DNA from 3 places in the Streptomyces sp. NPDC056061 genome. Region 1 is predicted to be linked to each of the others. Evidence: riboswitches for the same ligand, from Rfam matches in the RefSeq annotation. Region 1 holds a riboswitch; each other region holds the start of a gene.

Evidence for each region. A riboswitch is a leader RNA that binds a small molecule or an ion and turns the genes downstream of it on or off. The one in region 1 is predicted to bind cyclic di-AMP.
Region 2: it holds a riboswitch for cyclic di-AMP, as region 1 does, so the genes downstream of both, ACFC79_RS32945 (transglycosylase family protein) here and ACFC79_RS23645 (peptidoglycan DD-metalloendopeptidase family protein) in region 1, are expected to answer to the same signal.
Region 3: it holds a riboswitch for cyclic di-AMP, as region 1 does, so the genes downstream of both, ACFC79_RS19905 (M23 family metallopeptidase) here and ACFC79_RS23645 (peptidoglycan DD-metalloendopeptidase family protein) in region 1, are expected to answer to the same signal.

Annotation. Positions count from the first base shown of each region.
Region 1 covers NZ_JBHJWQ010000017.1:138,635-145,783, reverse strand. Annotated here, with positions in the region: gene ACFC79_RS23650 (alpha-galactosidase) at 1-1,757, shown strand, start outside; cyclic di-AMP (ydaO/yuaA leader) riboswitch at 2,061-2,219, shown strand; gene ACFC79_RS23645 (peptidoglycan DD-metalloendopeptidase family protein) at 2,225-3,160, shown strand; gene ACFC79_RS23640 (SGNH/GDSL hydrolase family protein) at 3,447-4,292, shown strand; partial or broken gene ACFC79_RS23635 (STM4011 family radical SAM protein) at 4,360-5,261, opposite strand; gene ACFC79_RS23630 (STM4012 family radical SAM protein) at 5,269-6,633, opposite strand; gene ACFC79_RS23625 (STM4013/SEN3800 family hydrolase) at 6,630-7,149, opposite strand, start outside.
Region 2 covers NZ_JBHJWQ010000035.1:36,392-43,540, reverse strand. Annotated here, with positions in the region: gene ACFC79_RS32960 (nucleoside triphosphate pyrophosphohydrolase) at 1-932, shown strand, start outside; gene ACFC79_RS32955 (cytochrome P450) at 1,030-2,439, shown strand; gene ACFC79_RS32950 (transglycosylase family protein) at 2,555-3,583, shown strand; cyclic di-AMP (ydaO/yuaA leader) riboswitch at 3,883-4,053, shown strand; gene ACFC79_RS32945 (transglycosylase family protein) at 4,057-4,815, shown strand; gene eno (phosphopyruvate hydratase) at 5,175-6,461, shown strand; gene ACFC79_RS32935 (septum formation initiator family protein) at 6,632-7,102, shown strand.
Region 3 covers NZ_JBHJWQ010000013.1:112,959-120,107, reverse strand. Annotated here, with positions in the region: gene ACFC79_RS19915 (GNAT family N-acetyltransferase) at 1-1,411, opposite strand, end outside; gene ACFC79_RS19910 (HPr family phosphocarrier protein) at 1,584-1,865, shown strand; gene ACFC79_RS19905 (M23 family metallopeptidase) at 2,170-2,973, opposite strand; cyclic di-AMP (ydaO/yuaA leader) riboswitch at 2,986-3,153, opposite strand; gene ACFC79_RS19900 (M16 family metallopeptidase) at 3,666-5,048, opposite strand; gene ACFC79_RS19895 (M16 family metallopeptidase) at 5,075-6,457, opposite strand; gene ACFC79_RS19890 (DNA topoisomerase (ATP-hydrolyzing) subunit A) at 6,795-7,149, shown strand, end outside.

The DNA.
Region 1 (7,149 bases):
ACCGGCTCGCCCTCGACCTGCACTACCGGATGCGGGACGACTCCGACGTGATCGAGCGCTGGGCCACCGTCGCCCACACCGGGCCGGACGGACCGCCGCTGGAACTGCTGCGCGCCGACGCCGCCGCCTGGACGCTGCCCGCCCGGGACGGCTGGCGGATGAGCCGGCTGCACGGCCGATGGGCGGCGGAGACACAGATCGCCCGGACGGAGCTGACCTACGGCGAGAGCGTCATCTCCAGCAGGCGCGGCCACACCGGGCACCAGCACCTGCCCTGGGTGGCCCTGGACGCGGACGGCACGGCCACCGAGGAGCACGGCGAGGTCTACGGCTGCGCGCTCGGCTGGTCCGGATCGTGGCGGATCTCCGTACAGCAACTCCCCGACGGGATCGTGCAGATCACCGGAGGAGCCGGCCACGACGACGCGGGACTGCTGCGGCTCGCGCCGGGGGAGTCGTACACCACCCCCGTCTTCGCCGGCCTGTGGAGCGGGGCGGGCTTCGGCGGGGCGAGTCGCGCCTGGCACGCCTGGCAACTGGCCCACGTCGTCCCGGACGCGGAGCGGTTGCGACCGGTGCTCTACAACTCCTGGGAGGCGACCGGATTCGACATCTCGCAGGACCAGCAACGCGCCCTGGCCGAGCGCGCGGCCGCCATGGGAGTCGAACTGTTCGTCGTGGACGACGCCTGGTTCGGGCGGCGCACCGACGACCGGGCCGGTCTCGGGGACTGGACGCCGAATCCGGACCGCTTCCCCGCCGGGTTGAAACCGCTCGCCGACGAAGTGCACGGCCTCGGTATGCAGTTCGGCATCTGGGTCGAACCGGAAATGGTCAACCCCGACAGCGATCTTTATCGCGCGCATCCCGACTGGGTTCAGCATTTCCCGGGGCGTACGCGGACCGAGTTCCGTCATCAACTGGTTCTCAATCTCGCCCGGAACGATGTGCGCGAGTATCTGTGGGAACAACTGGACGCCCTGCTGACCAGTGCTCCGATCGACTATGTGAAATGGGACTTCAACCGCAGTTTCACGGACGCCGGCTGGCCCGGTGAGGAGTATGCGCAGAAACTCTGGGTCGAGCATGTCGACGGCCTCTACGCGTTGATCGACCGATTGCGGGCCGCGCATCCCTCGGTGGCGTTCGAATCCTGCTCGGGCGGCGGCGGCCGGGTCGACCTGGGCATTCTCTCCCGTACCGACCAGGTGTGGACCTCGGACAACACCGATCCGCTCGACCGCCTCGTCATCCAGGAGGGCTTCAGTCAGATCCATCCGGCCCGGGTGATGGCCGCCTGGGTCACCGACAGCCCGAACGTGCAGCTCAACGACCGGGTCAGCTCGCTGCGCTTCCGCTTCGTGAGCGCGATGGCCGGGGTGCTCGGCGTGGGCGGGGACCTCACCGAGTGGAGCGCGGAGGAACTGGCCGAGGCGCGGAGCTGGGTGGACCTCTACAAGGAGATCCGGCCGCACGTGCAGCGCGGGGCGCTGTACCGGCTGCGCGCCCCGCGCGGCGGTCTGAGCGCGGTGCAGTACGTCCACGGCGAGGAGACCGTGGTCCTGGTGTGGCTGGAGGCGCAGCGGTACGGCGAACGGCCGCCGGCCCTGCGGCTGCGCGGACTCGACCCGACGGCGACGTACACCTGCCTGGACACGGGTGCGGTGCACCACGGTTCGGTGCTGCTCCACCAGGGCCTGCACACGGGCCTGCGGGGGGACCTCGACGCGCGGGTGCTGAGGCTGCGGCGCGCGTGACCTCCCGCCGCCCTCTCCGCGGTGTCCGTAATGGGCATTTTGGTGGCTTATGTGGTGAATGATCCCGTCGAGGGTTTCGTGCTCGTGAGCGGGATCATATCCGTGACCGTACGTGCCGGCGGGCGCGTCGCGTATTCCCCGTGCGGTGCGGAAATTCAAGATCCGTAATCCACGGAGGGTGACCGGAATTCCGCGCCGAATTCACGGCGCGGAATCCGTCGCGGAATCGACGGCTTGTTCTCGTCGTCCCGATTCGCTTACGGTCACCGTCATTCCGGACGGACCGCCCAATCCTGCCGCCGACCGGATATCGCACCCACTCATCGTGTGGCAGGAGCGGGGGAACCAGGTAGTCCGCCGAACGGAGAAATCCGGTCGGCTCGGGGTGAAGTCGCGCACCGCGCGACCGGGCATCTCCAGCCCGAACCCGACAGCTCACCTCGCAGGCGCCGGAGAGGAAGCACGTCATGCCCATTTCGGGTAAGCACCGTCGTATCAGGACCGGCGCCGTCGCCCGCGGTGTCGCCGCGGTGAGCGCCGGCGGCGCCGTCATCGCGCTGCCGCTGCTCGGTGCCACCGGCGCCCACGCCGCCGAACAAGCGGCCCCGGCCTCCGCCGCGCACACCGCCCCGGCCCGTCCGGCTGCCCAGGCGCAGGCCGCCACGACGTATTCCGTCGTCGCGGGCGACTACCTGTCGAAGATCGCCGCCGAGCACAAGGTCGACGGCGGCTGGCAGAAGCTGTACCAGGACAACCGCGCGGTCGTCGGCGACGACCCGAGCCTGATCTTCCCGGGCATGAAGCTGACGCTCGGCGCCGAGGTCTCCGGCACCTCCGCGCCCGCCGGCGCGGGCGCGGGCTCCTCGCTCCCGTCGAAGGTCCCCACGGCGCCGTCGGCGGTCGTCGAGAAGTCCGCCCCGGCCAAGACCGCGTCGGCCGCCAAGCCCCTGACGGTCACGGAGGCGAAGACGTCTGCCCCGGCCGCCGGGAGCAGCGCCTCCGGTTACGTCCACCCCGTTCCCGGCAACCACACCACCGGGTACCGCGCGTCCGGCTCCAACTGGTCCAGCGGCAGCCACACCGGGATCGACTTCCCCGTCTTCACCGGCACCGGCGTGAAGGCCATCACCTCCGGCACCGTCGTCACCGCCGGCTGGGGCGGCGCGTACGGCAACCAGGTCGTCATCAAGCACGCGGACGGCCGCTACTCCCAGTACGGCCACCTGTCCTCGATCTCGGTCTCGGCGGGCCAGTCCGTGGGCGCCGGTCAGCAGATCGGTCTCTCCGGTTCCACCGGCAACGCCACCGGTCCGCACCTGCACTTCGAGGTCCGCACCGGCCCGGCGTACGGCTCGGACATCAACCCGATCGCCTACCTCGCGGCGCACGGCATCTACGTCTGATCCGAGCGGCCGGACGGCCGAAGTGACCGGGGGCGACCCGGGCGAGACCGAAGGGGCGGTGCGCGGCGGCGCACCGCCCCTTCCGCTCACGACCCGAGGGGCGAGAGGAGGCGGGCTCTCGATGCCCCGCGACTGCGCCTCCCGGGTCGCCGGTCGTGAGGCCACCCTCTATTGCCCCAGGCCCTATTCCCTCGTCGCGGGCACTGACCGGGTGGTTTATCTCACCACCCGTCAACCCCTTATTACGGTCGCGTAGGTCACATTCGTCGGTGCAGGATAAGCCCTTGTGGCAGACGATTCGAGAAACAACCAACGTGACGTCAACGACCGACAGGACGTCATCGGGTCGTACGCGGCGATCGGCGACAGCTTCACCGAGGGAGTCGGAGACCCCGGCCCGGACGGGACCTACGTCGGCTGGGCGGACCGTTTCGCGGTACTCCTCGCGGACCAGCTCCCGGAACCCGACGCGGCGACGCACCCCGAAGGCCCCACGCACGCGGACTTCAGGTACGCCAACCTCGCCGTACGCGGACGCCTCCTCGACCAGATCGTCGAGGAGCAGGTGCCGCGCGCCAAGGAACTGGCACCCGACCTGGTGACCTTCTGCGCGGGTGGCAACGACATCATCAGGCCCGGCACCGACCCGGACGACGTGGCCGAGCGCTTCGAACGCGCGGTCGCCGAACTGGCCCGGTCGGTCGGCACGGTCATGGTCACCACCGGCTTCGACACCCGCGGCGTTCCTGTGCTGCGCCACCTGCGCGGCAAGATCGCCACGTACACCGCCCATGTGCGGGCCATCGCCGACCGCTACGACTGCCCCGTTCTCGACCTGTGGTCGCTGCGGTCCGTCCAGGACCGGCGTGCCTGGGACGACGACCGGCTCCACCTGTCCCCCGAAGGACACACCCGGGTCGCGCTGCGCGCTGCTCAGGTCCTCGGGCTGGAGGTGCCGGCCGACCCGGACCAGGCGTGGCCCCCGCAGGACCGGCGCGGCACGCTCGAAGTGCGCCGCGACGACATCCACTGGGCGCGCGAGTACCTGGTTCCGTGGATCGGCCGACGGCTGCGCGGCGAGTCCTCCGGCGACCACGTCGAGGCGAAGCGACCGGACCTGCTTCCGCTCTGAGGGGCGTTCCGGCAGGCCGCGGGCACGCGCCCGCGGATGCCGTCCGTCGGCACGACGCTCCCGCCCGCCGGGCCGGTCCCGGGGGCGGGACCGGCCCGGCAGTGCTCAGGCGGGTCCGGCGGGCGCCGGTATCCGCTCCAGCACCCCGCCTGCGAACACGTCGTACAGCGGCAGTGTCTCCAGGTGCACATAGCCGATGTGGCAGTCGCACGCGGCCAGCGGACACGCGCGCGGCGCGAGCGCTCGACGGTAGCTCCCGTCGTAGAGGTTGCCGAGCTCCGCCGGGACGAAATGGCAGCGCCGCACCGTTCCGTCGCCGTCGACCGAGATCACCGACTCGCCCGTCCGGCAGGGCAGACCGGCCGAGCGGTGCGGATGCCGGCTGTACGGGAAGAGCGGATCGAGGGCCGTCCAGCGATCCGCCTCCCGGTCCGTGTAGGTGTGCCCCTCCGCGGCGTTCACCCAGAGGTAGACCTCCTCCGGAAGGGCGGCGCGCAGCCGCCGCGCCTCGTCGAGATGCTCGTCGAGCCCGACCACACCGACACTGTGGCGAATGCCGAGCGCCGACAGCTCCCGGCACTTGCCCAGGAACCGCTCGTACGGCGTCTGCCCCGGGTGGTACGTGCACCAGAGCGCGATCTTCTCCCGTCCGGCGCCACCCGCCTCGGCCAGCCACCCGGTACGGCTGCTGAGATTGGTCTGGATCGCGACCCGGCCGACGTGCGGCAGCTGCGCCAGCTCCACCAGCGCACGGCGGTACCAGGAGCGGACGAGCCCCTCGCCCCACGGCGTGAACAGCACCGAGATCCGGTCGCCGGTCTGCGCCGACACCCACGCGGTGAACCGCTCCAGCGCCGCCCGGTCGGCTCGCAACTGCTCCGGGCTGTCGCGCCGCTTGGCGAACGGGCAGTACGGACAGTCGTAGTCGCAGGACGCGAGCGGGCCCCGGTAGAGGATGGTCAGGTCCATGGTGCGCTCACTTCAGCTCGTACGCGGCCATCGAGGCCCGGACGCGGGGGGAGAAGAGTTCTGGGCCCAGCGCGTCGGAATGGGCGAGGCCCTCCGGGGAGAGCCGGAGCAGGCCGGAGGCCCCGGCCGCCGCGTCGAGCCAGCCGCGCTCCTCGAACCGGGCAAGCTCGGCGGGGAAGTCGTCGGCGGGGGCACTGCCGAACCGTTCCCGGTAGTCGGCCAGGCACAGCCCCTCCGCCTGGAGGACCGACTGCAGGAGGTGGCGCCGCCGGGCCTCGTCGCCGTCGACGTACCGCCCGACCTCGGCGCGGGAGAAGTCCTCGGCGGCGGTGTAGCCGTCGATGATCGCCCGCACCTCGCGCATCTCCACCGCGTAGTCGAAGGAATAGTGCAACCGGCTGGTGTACGAGCGGGCCCCGCACCCCAGCCCGATCATGCCGTCGGTCTGGCAGGCGTAGTCGTCGGCGCCGTCCGTGCGGGGCGCGTCGGCGCGGCGGAACATCCGCATCGACACCTGCTCGTAGCCGTGGGCGAGGAGATGGTCCCGGCCCGCGCGGTACAGCCGCAGCCGCTGCTCGTCCCACGCGGCGTCCGCCGCCTCCTCCCCGTCCGTCCCGAGTCTTCCGAGGCCGGTCAGCGGGCGGACGTACAACGGGTAGAGGTACAGCTCCTCCGGCCGCCACCGCAATGCCGCGTCCAGCGATGTGCGCCAGCTGTCCTCGGTCTGGCCGTCGATGCCGTAGATCAGGTCGATGTTGAGGACCGGGAACCCGGCTTCGCGGATCCGGTCCAGCGCCGCGTCCACGTCGGCACGCCGCTGGGGCCGCACGGCGGCACGTGCCTCCGACTCGACGAAGCTCTGCACCCCGATGCTGACCCTGGTCGTGCCCCGGTCGGCGAGCACGGCCAGCCGGTCGGCGGTCGCGGTCGACGGCGATGTCTCGACGGACAGCGGAACGGCCCGCAGGTCGGCGCCCATCCGCTTCTCCGCGATGTCGCAGAGCCGCTCCAACTCCGCCGCGGTCAGGAAGGTGGGCGTGCCCCCGCCGAACGCCGCCGCCGCGAACCGCACCGGACCGTCGTCGCCCAGCGCGTCCCGGACGGCGGTGGCCTGCCGGTCCAGCGCGTCGAGGTACCGGGTCGTCAGCTCGTCGGGGGCGCCGATCCGGGTGAAGAGATTGCAGAAGCCGCAGCGGACCTCGCAGAACGGTATGTGGAGGTAGAGCGAGAGCGCGTCCTTGCGTTCGCCGGCCCACAGCTCGCGCAGCGCGGGCCGCTCCGCGAGCGGCCGGTAGGCCGTCTTGTGCGGATAGGCGTAGACGTAGCTCTGGTACGGGCGGACGGCCCTCGCGGCCGTCGTGGTGCGAGTCATGACGCGGTGGCCCCCGGTTCCAGGAAGAAGTGCGCGTACGGGACCGTCCACACGGACTCGTGGCCGATCCGGTGACCGGTGTAGCCGTCGTCCCCGTACGCGGTGCCGTGGTCCGAACAGACGACGGCGAAGCAGCGGCGGCGGCTGCCGGCGGCGGCGAAGAGGCGGCCGATGTGGGCGTCGACGTACTCCAGGGCCGCCGCATGCGTCTCGCGCGAATCGCCCGCCTCGCGCGTGGCCCCCGGCAGGTGGAACCAGTTGGGCTGGTGCAGTGCGGAGACGTTCACGAAGAGGAACAGCCGCTGCTCCGCGGGGAGACCGGCGACGACCTGCTCGGCGCGGGTCACCTGCGCCTCGAAGGAGGTCGGCGAGGCGACACCGAATTCCGGCTCCCAGTGGCTCTCCCGGAACAGGCCCGGCAGAACCGATCCCAGCGGCCCCTGCCGGTTGAAGAACCCCACGCCGCCGATGCACACCGTGTGGTATCCGGCCGCGGCGAGGCCGGACGGCAGATCG
Region 2 (7,149 bases), on a different contig from region 1:
GCCACCGAGTGGCGCCCGGGCTGTTGTCCTGGCCCGCCTGGCAGGCGCTGCACGCCGCGGACCGGGTGCTCTGCGCCGAGCCGGACAATCCGCAGCTGCCCTATCTGCGCGAGGCGGGCGTCGCCGTCGAGCATGCCGTGCTCGACGCGCAGGAACTCGTCGACGCCTGCGCCGGCGGCCGGACCGTGGTCCTCCTCACCGGCGGCGAGGGGAACCGGCCGCTGACGGACGGGCTCGCCCGGCTCGCCGGTTCCGGCCGGGTGGACATGCCGGACCTGGAACTGCTGCCCGGCTCCTACGACCTGCCCGGCGCCCGGCTCCTCGACCTGGTCCAGGTCATGGACCGGATCCGCCGGGAATGCCCGTGGACCTCGCAGAAGACCCACGAGGGCCTCGCCAAGTACGCCGTCGAGGAGGCGTACGAACTCGTCGAGGCGATCGAGGACGGCGACCGCGAGGAACTGCGCGAGGAACTGGGGGACGTGCTCCTCCAGGTCGTCTTCCACGCCCGGATCGCCGAGGAGGGCCGCCCCGAGGACGGGGAGGAGCCGTTCTCCGTGGACGACGTGGCCGCGACCATCGTCGAGAAGCTCATCCACCGCCATCCGCACGTCTTCGGCGACGAGACCGCCGAGACCGCCGAGGACGTGCGCGAGCACTGGCTGCGGACGAAGGCCGTGGAGAAGCGGCGTGCGTCGGTCACCGACGGGGTGCCGGTCGGCCAGCCCGGACTGGCGCTCGGGGCGAAACTCGCCTCCCGGGTCCGCACCGCCGGGCTCGACGTGCCGCTGCCCGCGGGCGAGGGCGTCGGCTACGAACTCCTCGCCCTCGCCGTGCGCGCCGAACGGGACGGCGTGGACCCCGAGGCCGCGCTGCGGGCCGCCGGCCGCGCCTACCGGGACGCCATCCGCGCCGTCGAAGGCGTCGGCTGACACCCGGAACAGTACCGGCGGCCCCGCCCGGGCCCTGGCCGGGGACCGGGCGGCACCGCGCGGACGGGCCCCGGACGGCGGCGGATAACGTCGGGGGGTGAACCACAGCCCCGCCGACCATCCCGAGCACCATCCCGAGCACCGCCCTGCCGACCGGCCCGCGGACCGTCCCGAGCACCGCCCTGCCGACCGGCCTGCGGACCGTCCCGAGCACGGCCCCGCCGACCGCCCCGCCGGTGCCCCCGAACTGTTCACCTGGGAGTTCGCCACCGACCCGTACCCGGCCTACGCCTGGCTGCGCGAGCACAGCCCCGTGCACCGCACCGCGCTGCCCAGCGGCGTCGAGGCATGGCTGGTGACCCGGTACGCGGACGCCCGGCAGGCACTCGCCGACACCCGGCTCTCCAAGAACCCGGCCCACCACGCCGAACCGGCACACGCCAAGGGGAAGACCGGCATTCCCGGCGAGCGCAAGGCGGAGCTGATGACGCACCTGCTGAACATCGACCCGCCCGACCACACCCGGCTGCGCCGACTCGTGTCCAAGGCGTTCACCCCGCGCCGGGTCGCCGAGTTCGCGCCGCGCGTACAGGAACTGACGGACCGGCTCATCGACCGTTTCGCCGCCGAGGGGCGGGCCGACCTCATCCACGACTTCGCGTTCCCGCTCCCCATCTACGCCATCTGCGACCTGCTGGGGGTGCCGCGCGAGGATCAGGACGACTTCCGGGACTGGGCGGGCATGATGATCCGGCACGGCGGCGGCCCGCGCGGCGGGGTCGCCAGGTCGGTGAAGAAGATGCGCGGCTACCTCGCCGAACTGATCCACCGCAAGCGGGAGGGCCTGCGGGAGGACGGGGCGGACGACCTGATCTCCGGACTGATCAGGGCGAGCGACCACGGCGAGCACCTCACCGAGAACGAGGCGGCGGCCATGGCCTTCATCCTTCTCTTCGCCGGGTTCGAGACGACGGTCAACCTGATCGGCAACGGGGTGTACGCGCTGCTGCGCAACCCCGTACAGCGGGCACGGCTGCAACACTCCCTCGACGCGGGCGAGGGCGGGCTGCTGGAAACCGGGATCGAGGAGCTGCTGCGGTACGACGGACCGGTGGAGCTGGCGACCTGGCGGTTCGCCACCGAGCCGCTGACGCTCGGCGGCCGGGACATCGCGACCGGGGACCCGGTCCTCGTCGTCCTCGCCGCCGCCGACCGCGACCCGGCGCGCTTCGACGAGCCCGACACGCTCGACCTCGCGCGACGTGACAATCAGCACCTCGGATACGGGCACGGCATCCACTACTGCCTGGGCGCGCCGCTCGCCCGGCTGGAGGGACGGACCGCACTGGCCACGCTGCTGACCCGCCTTCCGGACCTGCGACTCGCGGTGGAACCCGCCGATATGCGGTGGCGTGGAGGGCTCATCATGCGCGGACTGCGCACCCTGCCCGTGGAGTTCACACCCCGCCCCGGAACAGTCAAAACTGACGCCACGTCAGCTCTGTGACTTTGACGTGATCCGTGCTGCATCGACTTGTGACACGCGTTCGGGTCCGGCTAGGTTCACCGTTCGACTCACCAGTCGCTCGTCAGACCTTGTCCGTCACACGGAAGGCAATTCCATGGGCTCCGCGAACGGCCGACACCGTCGCCCTCGTCAGGCACCCGCCATCGTCGTCGCCGCGGGTGTGACCGGATCCGCCATCGCCATCCCGCTGCTCGGCGCGGGCGCCGCGCAGGCGGCCGACGCCACGACATGGGACCGGGTGGCCGAGTGCGAGAGCGGTGGTACGTGGAGCGCCGACTTCGGCAACGGCTCCTACGGCGGCCTCCAGCTCACACCGGAGACGTGGAAGGCGTACGGCGGTGAGTCGTACGCGCCGCGGGCCGACCTCGCCAGCCGGGCGCAGCAGATCGCGGTGGCCGAGAAGATCCTCGACGCCCGGGGTCCGAAGGCATGGCCGAGCTGTGCGGTGATCTCCGGCCTCGCGACGGACGGGACGCTGCCCGGGGTGGACCCGGGAACGACGCCCTCCGCCGAGCCGACCGGGGCCACCGGGAACGAGCAGGCGTCCGGGGACGCATCGACGTCCCCGGCCGACGGTGCCACGCCCTCCGGCGAGGCCGAGGAGCCGAAGGGGGACGCCGAGCCGTCCACGAAGCCCCCGGCCACCGAGTCGGCGTCCCCGTCCTCCGACCCCTCCCGTTCCGCCGACGCCGGTGATGCGCCCGGTTCATCCGGTTCATCCGGTTCGAGCCCCTCCGGCTCCTCCAGCACCTCCGATCCCTCCGTTCCCTCCGATTCCTCCGGCTCCTCCGTGCCGTCCCGGGTGCCCGGAAGCGCGGGCGCGGGCGGCAAGCACCGCGGCGCCCCGGCCGCCGAGGAGGGGCGGGGCTCGACCGGCGGCGACGACCGCGAGTCGGGCCGTCACGCCTCCCGGGGCGAGGGCGGGGCGCGCGACGCGGGGGCCCCGGTCGCCGACGACGCGTACACCGTCCGTCCCGGTGACAATCTCTGGGCGATTGCTGATGCACAGAAGGTTCCCGGTGGGTGGACCGCGCTCTACGAGTCCAACAAGGACGTCGTCGGCTCCGATCCGGACCTCATCCTCCCTGGCCAGAGCCTCGACCTCGATGTGAAGGCCGACTGAGGGCGGCTTGCCGACCGGCTGAGGGAGCCTCAAAACCTGGGGTGCTTTAGAGACCTATGTCCACTTCCGTTCAAGTGAGACATGGGTCTCTTTGTGTTCTTTGGTGTGTTGCGTCCGAGGTGCTCTCGCGTATCACCCCCGACCTGCGGAAACGTCAGTTCGTCGGATGCAAGTAAGGGCATATTGTCCGATGTGTTCATCTTTGAAAGTAGAGGTTGGGTGTGTTTACGTTCGAAACCGCTCGCACCGCGGGCCCCGTCGACCGTCACGCCGAATCCTGCCGTCGGTCGGAGGGAACAGACGCGAAAGCGCCGTAGGCAGGAGCGGGGGACCCAGGTAGGCGCCGGCCCGATCGTCGAAAGACGCATCAGGACCGGCTTGGGGTGAAGTCGCGTGCTAGGACGTGCGACCGGGCAACTCACTTGGCCCGAACCCGACAGCTCACCTCGTAGGCGTCGGTGAGGAGAAGTTCCATGCTGTTTTCCGGCAAGGGCAAGCACCGCCGTTCGTCCAAGGCCGTCCGGATCGCCACGCTCGCCGGTGTCGCCGGCACCGCCGTCGCCGTTCCGCTGATGGGTGCGACCAACGCCTCCGCCGCTTCCGTCGCCACCTGGGACGCCGTCGCCCAGTGCGAGTCCGGTGGCAACTGGTCCATCAACACCGGCAACGGCTACTACGGCGGTCTGCAGTTCTCGCAGTCCAGCTGGGCCGCCGCCGGCGGCACGCAGTACGCCCCGCGTGCCGACCTGGCCACCAAGGCCCAGCAGATCGCCACCGCCGAGCGCCTCCTCGCCATGCAGGGACCGAACGCCTGGGGCTGCGCCGGGGCCGGCAACCTGCGCAACGACGGTGTGGACCCGGGCGTCAACACCGGTTCCTCCGCCAAGTCCGGTGCCTCCAAGCAGCAGAGCACCCCCTCGGCGCCGAAGCGTCAGCAGCCGCAGCAGGCCCAGCCGAAGAAGGCCGAGCGCACCGAGGCCCCGGCCGCCTCCCGCTCGGAGCGTCACGCCGCCCCGCGTGCCGAGTCGAAGAAGACCGTCACCACCCCGACCGGCAAGAAGGTCAAGAAGGGTGACGGCGAGTACAAGGTCGCCGTCGGCGACTCCCTCAGCGAGATCGCCGCGGACCACGGCGTCGAGGGCGGCTGGCAGCGGCTGTTCGAGCTGAACAAGGACATCGTCCAGGACGCCGACCTGATCTACCCGGGTCAGCAGCTGCACCTGACGAAGTAGGCCCGGCTCCCTCCTCCCCGAGCCGCCCCGGCCCGGCGCGCGTTTCCCCGTCCGCGCCGGGCCGGGGCTTCTGCGTGGTGGCCCCGCCCGGCGGGTGCCGCTCCCGTCTGGCGCGTCACCCGCACGACTTGTCATCCGTCCGACGTGTCGTTCCGGTGCGCGGCGCCCGTCGCTTCAACTTTTGTCGTCACTGATCCGTAACACCCTTGTCGTTTGTCCTGGATCGTGCGCCCTCGGGTCCTTTTTCGTCCCAGCGGGCGGGCGGTCGTGGGGTCGAGAGGGCCGGGCCGGTTAGGCTCTTGTCGCAAGGCCAACGTGACCCTGCAGAACCAGCGTCATATCCCAGAAGGAGATGCCTCGTGCCGTCCATCGACGTCGTCGTAGCCCGAGAAATCCTCGACTCCCGGGGGAACCCCACGGTCGAGGTCGAGGTCGGCCTCGACGACGGCAGCACGGGCCGTGCTGCTGTGCCGTCCGGCGCCTCCACCGGTGCGTTCGAGGCCATTGAGCTTCGTGACGGCGACCCCAACCGCTACCAGGGCAAGGGCGTCGAGAAGGCCGTCCTCGCCGTGATCGAGCAGATCGGTCCGGAGCTCGTCGGCTACGACGCCACCGAGCAGCGGCTGATCGACCAGGCGATGTTCGACCTGGACGCCACCGAGAACAAGGGCTCGCTCGGCGCCAACGCCATCCTCGGCGTCTCGCTGGCCGTCGCCCACGCCGCCTCCGAGGCTTCGGACCTGCCGCTGTTCCGCTACCTCGGCGGCCCGAACGCGCACCTGCTGCCCGTCCCGATGATGAACATCCTCAACGGTGGGTCGCACGCCGACTCCAACGTCGACATCCAGGAGTTCATGATTGCCCCGATCGGCGCGGAGTCCTTCTCCGAGGCCCTGCGCTGGGGTGCCGAGGTCTACCACACCCTGAAGAAGGTCCTGAAGACCAAGGGCCTGTCGACCGGCCTCGGCGACGAGGGCGGCTTCGCGCCGAACCTGGAGTCGAACCGCGCCGCCCTCGACCTCATCGTCGAGGCCATCAAGGAGGCCGGCTACGTCCCGGGCAAGGACATCGCGCTCGCGCTCGACGTCGCCGCGTCCGAGTTCTACAAGGACGGCACGTACGAGTTCGAGGGCAAGTCCCGCTCGGCCGCCGAGATGACCGAGTACTACGAGGAGCTCGTCTCCGCGTACCCGCTGGTCTCCATCGAGGACCCGCTGTTCGAGGACGACTGGGCCGGCTGGAAGATCATCACCGACAGGCTCGGCGCCAAGGTGCAGATCGTCGGCGACGACCTGTTCGTCACCAACCCGGAGCGCCTGGCCCGCGGCATCGAGGAGGGCTCCGCCAACGCCCTGCTCGTCAAGGTCAACCAGATCGGCTCGCTGACCGAGACCCTGGACGCCGTCGAGCTCGCCCAGCGCAACGGTTTCAAGTGCATGATGTCGCACCGTTCCGGCGAGACCGAGGACGTCACCATCGCCGACCTCGCCGTCGCGGTGAACTGCGGCCAGATCAAGACCGGCGCCCCGGCCCGTTCGGACCGTGTCGCCAAGTACAACCAGCTGCTGCGCATCGAGGAGATCCTCGACGACGCCGCGGTGTACGCGGGCCGCTCGGCGTTCCCCCGGTTCCGCCCGGCGGACTGATCGGCACGCCGTTCCAGGACCGATCGGCGCGCCGTCCGCGCACCGATCGGCACCGTGAGGGCCGACGCCCTCCGGGCCCGCACGGCCCGAAGGCCCCGGCCTCCGTCCGTCCCCGCACCCGGTCCCGTACCGTGTGCGGGGACGGACGTGCGTAGTGGGGAGGCGGAGACATGGCCGCGAAGGACCGGGACCGGTTCTCCACCGCGACCCGGTTGCGGCTGCTCGGCGAGCAGACCGCCGCCCGTGTCTACCGGTCGCAGAACCGCCGCCAGGACCGCCGCTCCCGGCTCACCGGCCGGGCGGCCTTCCTGGCGCTCATCGTGTGCTCCCTCGTGGTCGCGCTGGCGTACCCGATGCGGCAGTACGTGTCGCAGCGGGACGAGATCGCCGACCAGGAACGACTTGCGCGCGAGGCCCGCGTCCGCACCGAGGAACTGCGCGACGAGAAGGCGCGGCTCCAGGACGACGCCTACATCAGGCAGCTGGCCCGCAAGCACCTGCACTATCTTCTCCCCGGGGAGACGGGCTACACGGTGATCGACCCCGACGCGGTCAAGGAGCGCAACGGCGAGACGGACAAGTCCGGCCGGCCGTGGCACTCCAACCTCTGGGACGGCGTCGACGAAGCCGACCGCGGCTGATCCGCCCGCCCGTCCCCGTCCCCACCCCGTCACCATCGGCAGACCCC
Region 3 (7,149 bases), on a different contig from region 1:
GGATCCGGCTGACCGGAACGGCGTGGCCGGGCGGCGTGGCACCGCTGTGCCGGGCGCCCTTCACCACGACGACGGGCTTCACTGCCGCGGTGCGCCGGGCGAGCCGCATGAATTTGCGCGGGTTGCCGAACGATTCGAGGTACAGCAGGGCGACGTCGGTGTCCGGGTCCTCGTACCAGTACTGGAGGAAGTCGTTGCCGGAGATGTCGGCACGGTTGCCCGCGGAGATGAAGGTGGAGAGCCCGGCCCCCTGCCGGTAGAGCCGGGAGAGCAGGGCGATGCCGATCGCCCCGGACTGGGTGAACAGTCCGATGCGGCCGGGCGCGGGCGGCTCCGGGGCGAGGGAGGCGTTCAGCCGGACGGCCTCGGCGTTGTTGATGACGCCGAAGGCGTTCGGGCCGATGATCCGCATGCCGTACGAGCGCGCCTGGCGGACCAGTTCGCGTTGCCGGTCCCTGCCCTCGGCCCCCCACTCGGCGTATCCGGCGGAGAGGACGACGAGGCCCTGGACACCGTGCTCGCCGCAGTCGGCCACGGCCTCCGGCACCCGTTCGGCGGGGACGGCGACGACGGCGAGGTCCACCGGCTCGTCGATCTCGCCCACCGAACGATGGGCGGGGACCCCGTCGATGGTCTCCCGGTCCGCGGTGAAGGAGCGGTTCACGGCATACGTGCGGCCGGTGAACCCGGCCCCGAGGATGTTGCGCAGGACCGTCCGGCCGACCCCGCCGGGCGTGCGGCCGACGCCGACGACGGCCACGGAGCCGGGGCTGAGGAGGCGTTGCACGGAGCGCGCCTCGGCCCGCTGCTCGCGGCCTCGCTGGACGGCGAGGGATTCGGCGGTCGGTTCGAGGTCCAGCGTGAGGTGGACGGAACCGTCCTCGAAACTGCGCTGCTGGGTGTAGCCGGCGTCCCGGAACACCTTGATCATCTTGGTGTTGGCGGGCAGCACCTCCGCGGCAAAACGGCGGATGCCGCGTTCGCGGGCCACGGCGGCGATGTGTTCGAGGAGCGCCGAGGCGACCCCCCGGCCCTGATGCGCGTCCTGCACGAGGAAGGCGACCTCGGCCTCGTCCGCGGGAGCGGAGGCCGGCCTGCCGCGCCCGTCGATCCGGTCGTAGCGGACGGTCGCGATGAACTCGCCGCCGACGGTGACCGCGAGCCCCACCCGGTCGACGTAATCGTGATGGGTGAAGCGGTGCACATCCCGGTCGGACAGGCGCGGATAGGGGGCGAAGAAACGGTAATACTTCGATTCGTCGGAGACCTGTTCGTAGAAACTGACCAGTCGTCCGGCGTCGTCCGTGGTGATGGGCCTGATCCGGGCGGTCCCACCGTCACGGAGGACCACGTCCGCCTCCCAGTGGTCGGGGTAGGCATGGTGCGGACTGTGCTCCGGCGCGGGCTGCATGGGCCCAGAGTACGACCCGGCCACCGGTCGCGTGCGCCCTGGGGCCGGGGCAGTCTGGGGGGATCGAACAGCGCTGCCGCACTGGTCGCGGGCCTGTCGCGGGTCGGCCGGAACACCGCGCACCGCGTGCGAGAATGGTCTAGACAACCGTTGATTCATGAAGGGCAGAACCATGGCTGAGCGCCGCGTCAACGTCGGTTGGGCCGAGGGCCTGCACGCCCGCCCCGCTTCCATATTCGTCCGTGCCGCCACGGCGTCCGGCGTCCCGGTGACGATTTCCAGGGCCGACGGCAACCCGGTGAACGCCGCTTCCATGCTCGCGGTGCTCGGCCTCGGTGCGCAGGGCGGCGAGGAAATCGTGCTCGCGTCCGAGGCGGACGACGCCGAGGCCGCGCTGGACCGCCTGGCCAAGCTGGTCGCCGAGGGGCTCGACGAGCTCCCGGAGACCGTCTGAACCGACTTCCCGCGCGCAGGAGCCGCGATGCCGCCGGACGGGGCATCGCGGCTCCTGCGCTTTCCGGACCCCGGCTCCTGCGCGTTCCGGACCGGCCGCGGCGTTCCGGACCGATCGCGGGCGGAGCAGCGGCGACGGACTCCTCGGCCCCCGGCGGGGGCCTCTCCGCCGGCTCGGGCGATGGGCCGGCCCGGGGGAAGGAGAACGGGAAGGGGACCTCGGCACGCCGAAGACCCCGGCGTGCGGATCCTTTCGGGACGCGCCTGCCGGGGCCTTCTGGAACGGTGTCGTACGTGGGGTCCGCTCAGATGTTGACGCCGTGGGCACGCAGGTACGCGACGGGGTTCATGTCGGAGCCGTAGGAGGGAGCGGTCCGGGCCTCGAAGTGGAGGTGGGGGCCGGTGGAGTTGCCGGTCGATCCGGAGAGCCCGATCCGCTGGCCCGCGCCCACGCTCTGGCCGACGGAGACTCCGATCGAGGAGAGGTGGCCGTACTGCGTGTACGTACCGTCCGTCATCCGGAGCACGATGTTGTTGCCGTACGCGCCGCCCCAGCCGGCCTCGACGACCGTTCCCGCGCCGACCGCGACGACCGTGCTGCCGGAAGCGGCGTGGAAGTCGATGCCCGAATGGCTGCCCGACGACCAGAGCGAACCGCTGGACTTGTAGCCGGTCGTGACGTAGGAACCGGCGACCGGGAGCTGGAAGGAGCCCAGGCGGGCCCGTTCGGCGGAGCGGGCGGCGCGCGCCCTCTCGGCACGTGCCTCGGCTGCGCGCTTCGCTTCCGCCTCGGCCTTCGCCCTGATCGCGGCCCGCTTCTCGGCCTCGGCCTTCAGCCGGGCCTCTGCCTTCGCCTCGGCGTCGGCGTGGCGCTGCTGCGCGTCGGCCTGGGCATCGATCCGGTCGGCGAGAACGCTCCGGACGGTGATGACCTGATTCAGGCCGGTCTCGTCGGTGTCGGGGGCGCCCGCGTCCGCGGCGAGGGCCGGGGAGGCGGCGCCGCCGATGACGCCGGTGGTGGCCAGGGTCGCGATGCCCGCGATCCGCGCACCGTTGCGCGTGAGCCGGCTCGGGGCACGGTGCTTCCCGGTGGCACGGGTGAACGCCATGAAGTGGCTGGTCCTTTCCTTCCTTCTCGCCTACCGGGTTAGCTGACGGGTTCGGAGCAGGAAGGTCTCCTACGGGCGCCATGGCCTCATCGAGGCCCGGGCATCCGATTCACCCCAGGGACTGTGTGGGTCCCCGGCTCCCCAGGCTCACGCCCTACGGGGACTCGGCGATGGCTGCCCGGTGCGTCCCGGTCGCGACACACGAGTGACGAACAGCCCGGTCGACGCTAAGGGGCGGAACTTTCGTTCTCCAAACGGACCGGCCGATTTGTAGCGCATGCCACAGGGCGGACAGGCAACCTCCGGGGCGGAGCGGGCCGAGGGGAAGGCCCCGGCGAGACATCTCTCACAGGGGCCCTCCTCCCGGCCCGGGATTCGTGCGCCCCGGCGGACTTCGTCGGACTCGCGTCCGGGCGAGCGCGCCCGGTGACCGCCGCGCCCGGACGGCCGTGCCCCGGATGACCGACGTATCCGGGTGGCCGCCGTGTCGTCCGGGTGGCCGCGTGTCCGGCTCGTGCACCCCGGTTCCCGGACGCCGCCGCCGGCCCCGGGCGGCTCGGTGCCCGGGACCGGCATGTCGGACGCCGACGCCGGGCGGGAACGGGCCGGCCACCGGCCCGGTGCCCGAGCCGCCCGGTCCGATTCCGGCACGGAGCGCTCCTCCGGCACCGGTGACAACGACGGTACGGACGTCAGCCGGCGACCACGGACACCTCACCGATGCCCAGGGCCCGCACCGGTTCCTCGATCCGGGACGCGTCGCCGACCAGAACCGTCACCAGCCGGTCCTCGGGAAAGGCGTTGACCACCGCGGCGGTCGCCTCGACCGTGCCGGTCTCCGCGAGCCGGGCGTACAGATGCGCCTGGAAGTCGTCCGGGAGGTGCTGCTCGACCTGATCGGCGAGGGTACCGGCGACGGAGGCCGCCGTCTCGAACTTCAGCGGTGCGACACCGACGAGGTTCTGCACCGCCGTCTCGCGCTCCTCGTCGGTCAGCCCTTCGGCCGCCAGGGTCCGAAGAACCGTCCACAGGTCCTCCAGCGCCGGTCCGGTCGACTCGGTGTCCACCGAACCGCTGATGGCGAGCATCGCGGCGCCGGTCGCCCCCGTTGCCGAACCCGGGGCCGACGACCGCAGTACCTGGGCGAAGGCCCGCACACCGTAGGTGTAGCCCTTCTCCTCCCGCAGCACCCGGTCCAGTCGGGAGGTGAGCGTGCCACCCAGGCAGTACGTGCCGAGCACCTGGGCCGGCCACACGCTGTCGTGCCGGTCGGCTCCGATCCGGCCGATCAGAAGCTGCGTCTGCACCGCGCCCGGACGGTCGACGATGACCACGCGTCCGGTGTCGTCGGCCGTGATCGGCGGGGCGGGGCGCGGCTCCGCGGTGTCGCCGGACCAGTCGCCGAGGGTGTCGGCGAGCACGGCCTCCAGATCGATGCCGGTGAGATCGCCGACGACCACGGCGGTCGCCGCGGACGGCCGGACGTGGGCGTCGAAGAACGTCCGCACCGCCGCCGCGTCGATCCGCTCCACCGTCTCCTCGGTGCCCTGGCGCGGTCGCGACATCCGCGACGTGGCCGGGAAGAGCTCCTTGGAGAGCTGCTTGGCGGCGCGCCGGGCCGGGTTGGCCTGCTCGTGCGGGATCTCGTCGAGCCGGTTGCGCACCAGCCGCTCGATCTCGCTGTCTGCGAAGGCGGGCGCGCGCAGCGCCTCGGCCACCAGGCCGAGTGCCTTGCCCAGCCGGGACACCGGAACCTCCAGGGAGACCCGGACGCCGGGGTGGTCGGCGTGCGCGTCGAGCGTGGCGCCGCAGCGCTCCAGCTCGGCGGCGAACTCCTCGGCGGTGCGCTTGTCGGTGCCCTCGGACAGGGCCCGGGACATGATCGTGGCCACGCCGTCGAGGCCCTCGGGCTCGGCGTCCAGCGGTGCGTCGAGGAAGAGCTCGACCGCCACCACCTGCTGGCCGGGGCGGTGACAGCGCAGCACGGTGAGGCCGTTGGGCAGCGCACCGCGTTCCGGCGCGGGGAAGGCCCACGGGCGGGCGACGCCGGGGGCGGGCTGCGGGTGGTACTGCATCGAAACTCCAGTCGCGGCAGCGTCGGTCACTTGTCCGCCCCTTCGTGCGCGTCGGTGTCGTCGGCGTCGGTCCCATCGGTGTCCGCCGTGTCCGCGGACTCGGCGGGTTCGACCGGTTCGTAGACCAGCACCGCCCGGTTGTCGGGCCGCAACTGGGCCTGGGCGACCGCCTGGACCTCCTCCGCCGTGACGTCGAGAACCCGCTGCACGGCGGTGAGCGCGAGCTGGGGATCGCCGAACAGTACGGCGTAGCGGCAGAGTTCGTCGGCACGGCCCGCGACCGTACCGAGCCGGTCCAGCCACTCGCGTTCCAACTGGGCCTGCGCGCGTTCCATTTCCTCGGGCGTGGGGCCCTCGGCCGCGAAGCGGGCGAGTTCCTCGTCGACCGCGGTCTCGATCTGCGGGACCTCGACGCCGCCGGACGTCTTGACGTCCAGCCAGCCGAGGGACGGGGCACCGGCCAGCCGCAGCAGCCCGAACCCGGCCGCCACGGCCGTGCGGTCGCGGCGCACCAGTCGGTTGTGCAGCCGCGACGACTCGCCGCCGCCGAGCACGGTCAGCGCGAGGTCGGCCGCATCGCACTCGCGGGTGCCGTCGTGCGGCAGGCGGTAGGCGGCCATCAGCGCCCGCGCCGGCACCTCCTCGCGCACCTCCTCGCGCAGCTGCTCGCCGATGATCTCGGGCAGCGTGCCGTCGCGCGGCGGCCGCTTGCCGTCGTGGGAGGGGATGGAGCCGAAGTACTTCTCGATCCAGGCGAGCGTCTGCTCGGGATCGATGTCGCCGACGACGGAGAGCACCGCGTTGTTGGGCGCGTAGTACGTGCGGAAGAACGTGCGCGCGTCCTCAAGTGTGGCGGCGTCGAGGTCGGCCATCGAGCCGATCGGCGTGTGGTGGTACGGGTGGTCCTCGGGGTAGGCGAGCGCCGTCAGCCTCTCGAACGCCGTGCCGTAGGGGACATTGTCGTAGCGCTGGCGCCGTTCGTTCTTGACGACGTCGCGCTGGTTCTCCATGGACTCCTCGTCGAGCGCGGCGAGCAGCGAACCCATCCGGTCCGCCTCCAGCCAGAGCGCCAGCTCCAACTGGTGCGCGGGCATCGTCTCGAAGTAGTTGGTGCGCTCGAAGCTGGTGGTCCCGTTGAGCGAACCGCCGGCCCCCTGCACCAGCTCGAAGTGTCCGTTCCCCTTCACCTGACCGGAGCCCTGGAACATCAGGTGCTCGAAGAGGTGAGCCAACCCGGTGCGTCCCTCGACCTCGTGGCGCGATCCGACGTCGTACCAGAGGCAGACCGCGGCGACCGGGGTCAGATGGTCCTCGGAGAGCACCACGCGCAGGCCGTTGGCCAGACGGTGCTCGGTCGCTGTCAAGCCGCCGGAGCCGGCCTGGGCTGTGGCCGTGTGACCCATGGGCATGTACGTCCCTTCGATCGCGTTTCTGGTTTTCGTGCGAGACCTGCCACTGTAAGCAAGCGCACGTGCACCTGGCGAAGTTCCCATACCTCGGAAGTTTCGCGTGAAAGAGGGGCGCGCGCCCGGCGCGTCCTCGTCGGGGCGCACCCCGGGCCCCGGCACTGCCCTCCCCGGAACGCCGCCGCGGGCTTCTCGGAGCGGCGCGGCAGGCCGCCCCGGCACGGGTGGGAACGACGCTTGGGACGGGTCGAGGTCGGCGATGTCAGCGCGGAGGTCCACAATGGTCCGCGTCAGAACCTGAGGTTGCCCGAACAGAATCCGTGAAGGAGTCGCAGCAGCGATGGCCCGCCGCAGCACGAAGACCCCGCCGCCGGACGACTTCGAGGAGAAGATCCTCGACATCGACGTCGTCGACGAAATGCAGGGCTCCTTCCTCGAGTACGCGTACTCGGTGATCTACTCACGGGCACTGCCGGACGCCCGTGACGGCATGAAGCCCGTGCACCGCCGCATCGTCTACCAGATGAACGAGATGGGCCTGCGCCCCGACCGCGGCTTCGTGAAGTGCGCGCGCGTCGTCGGCGAGGTCATGGGCAAGCTGCACCCGCACGGCGACGCGTCGATCTACGACGCGCTGGTCCGTCTGGCGCAGCCGTTCTCCATGCGGCTCCCCCTGGTCGACGGCCACGGCAACT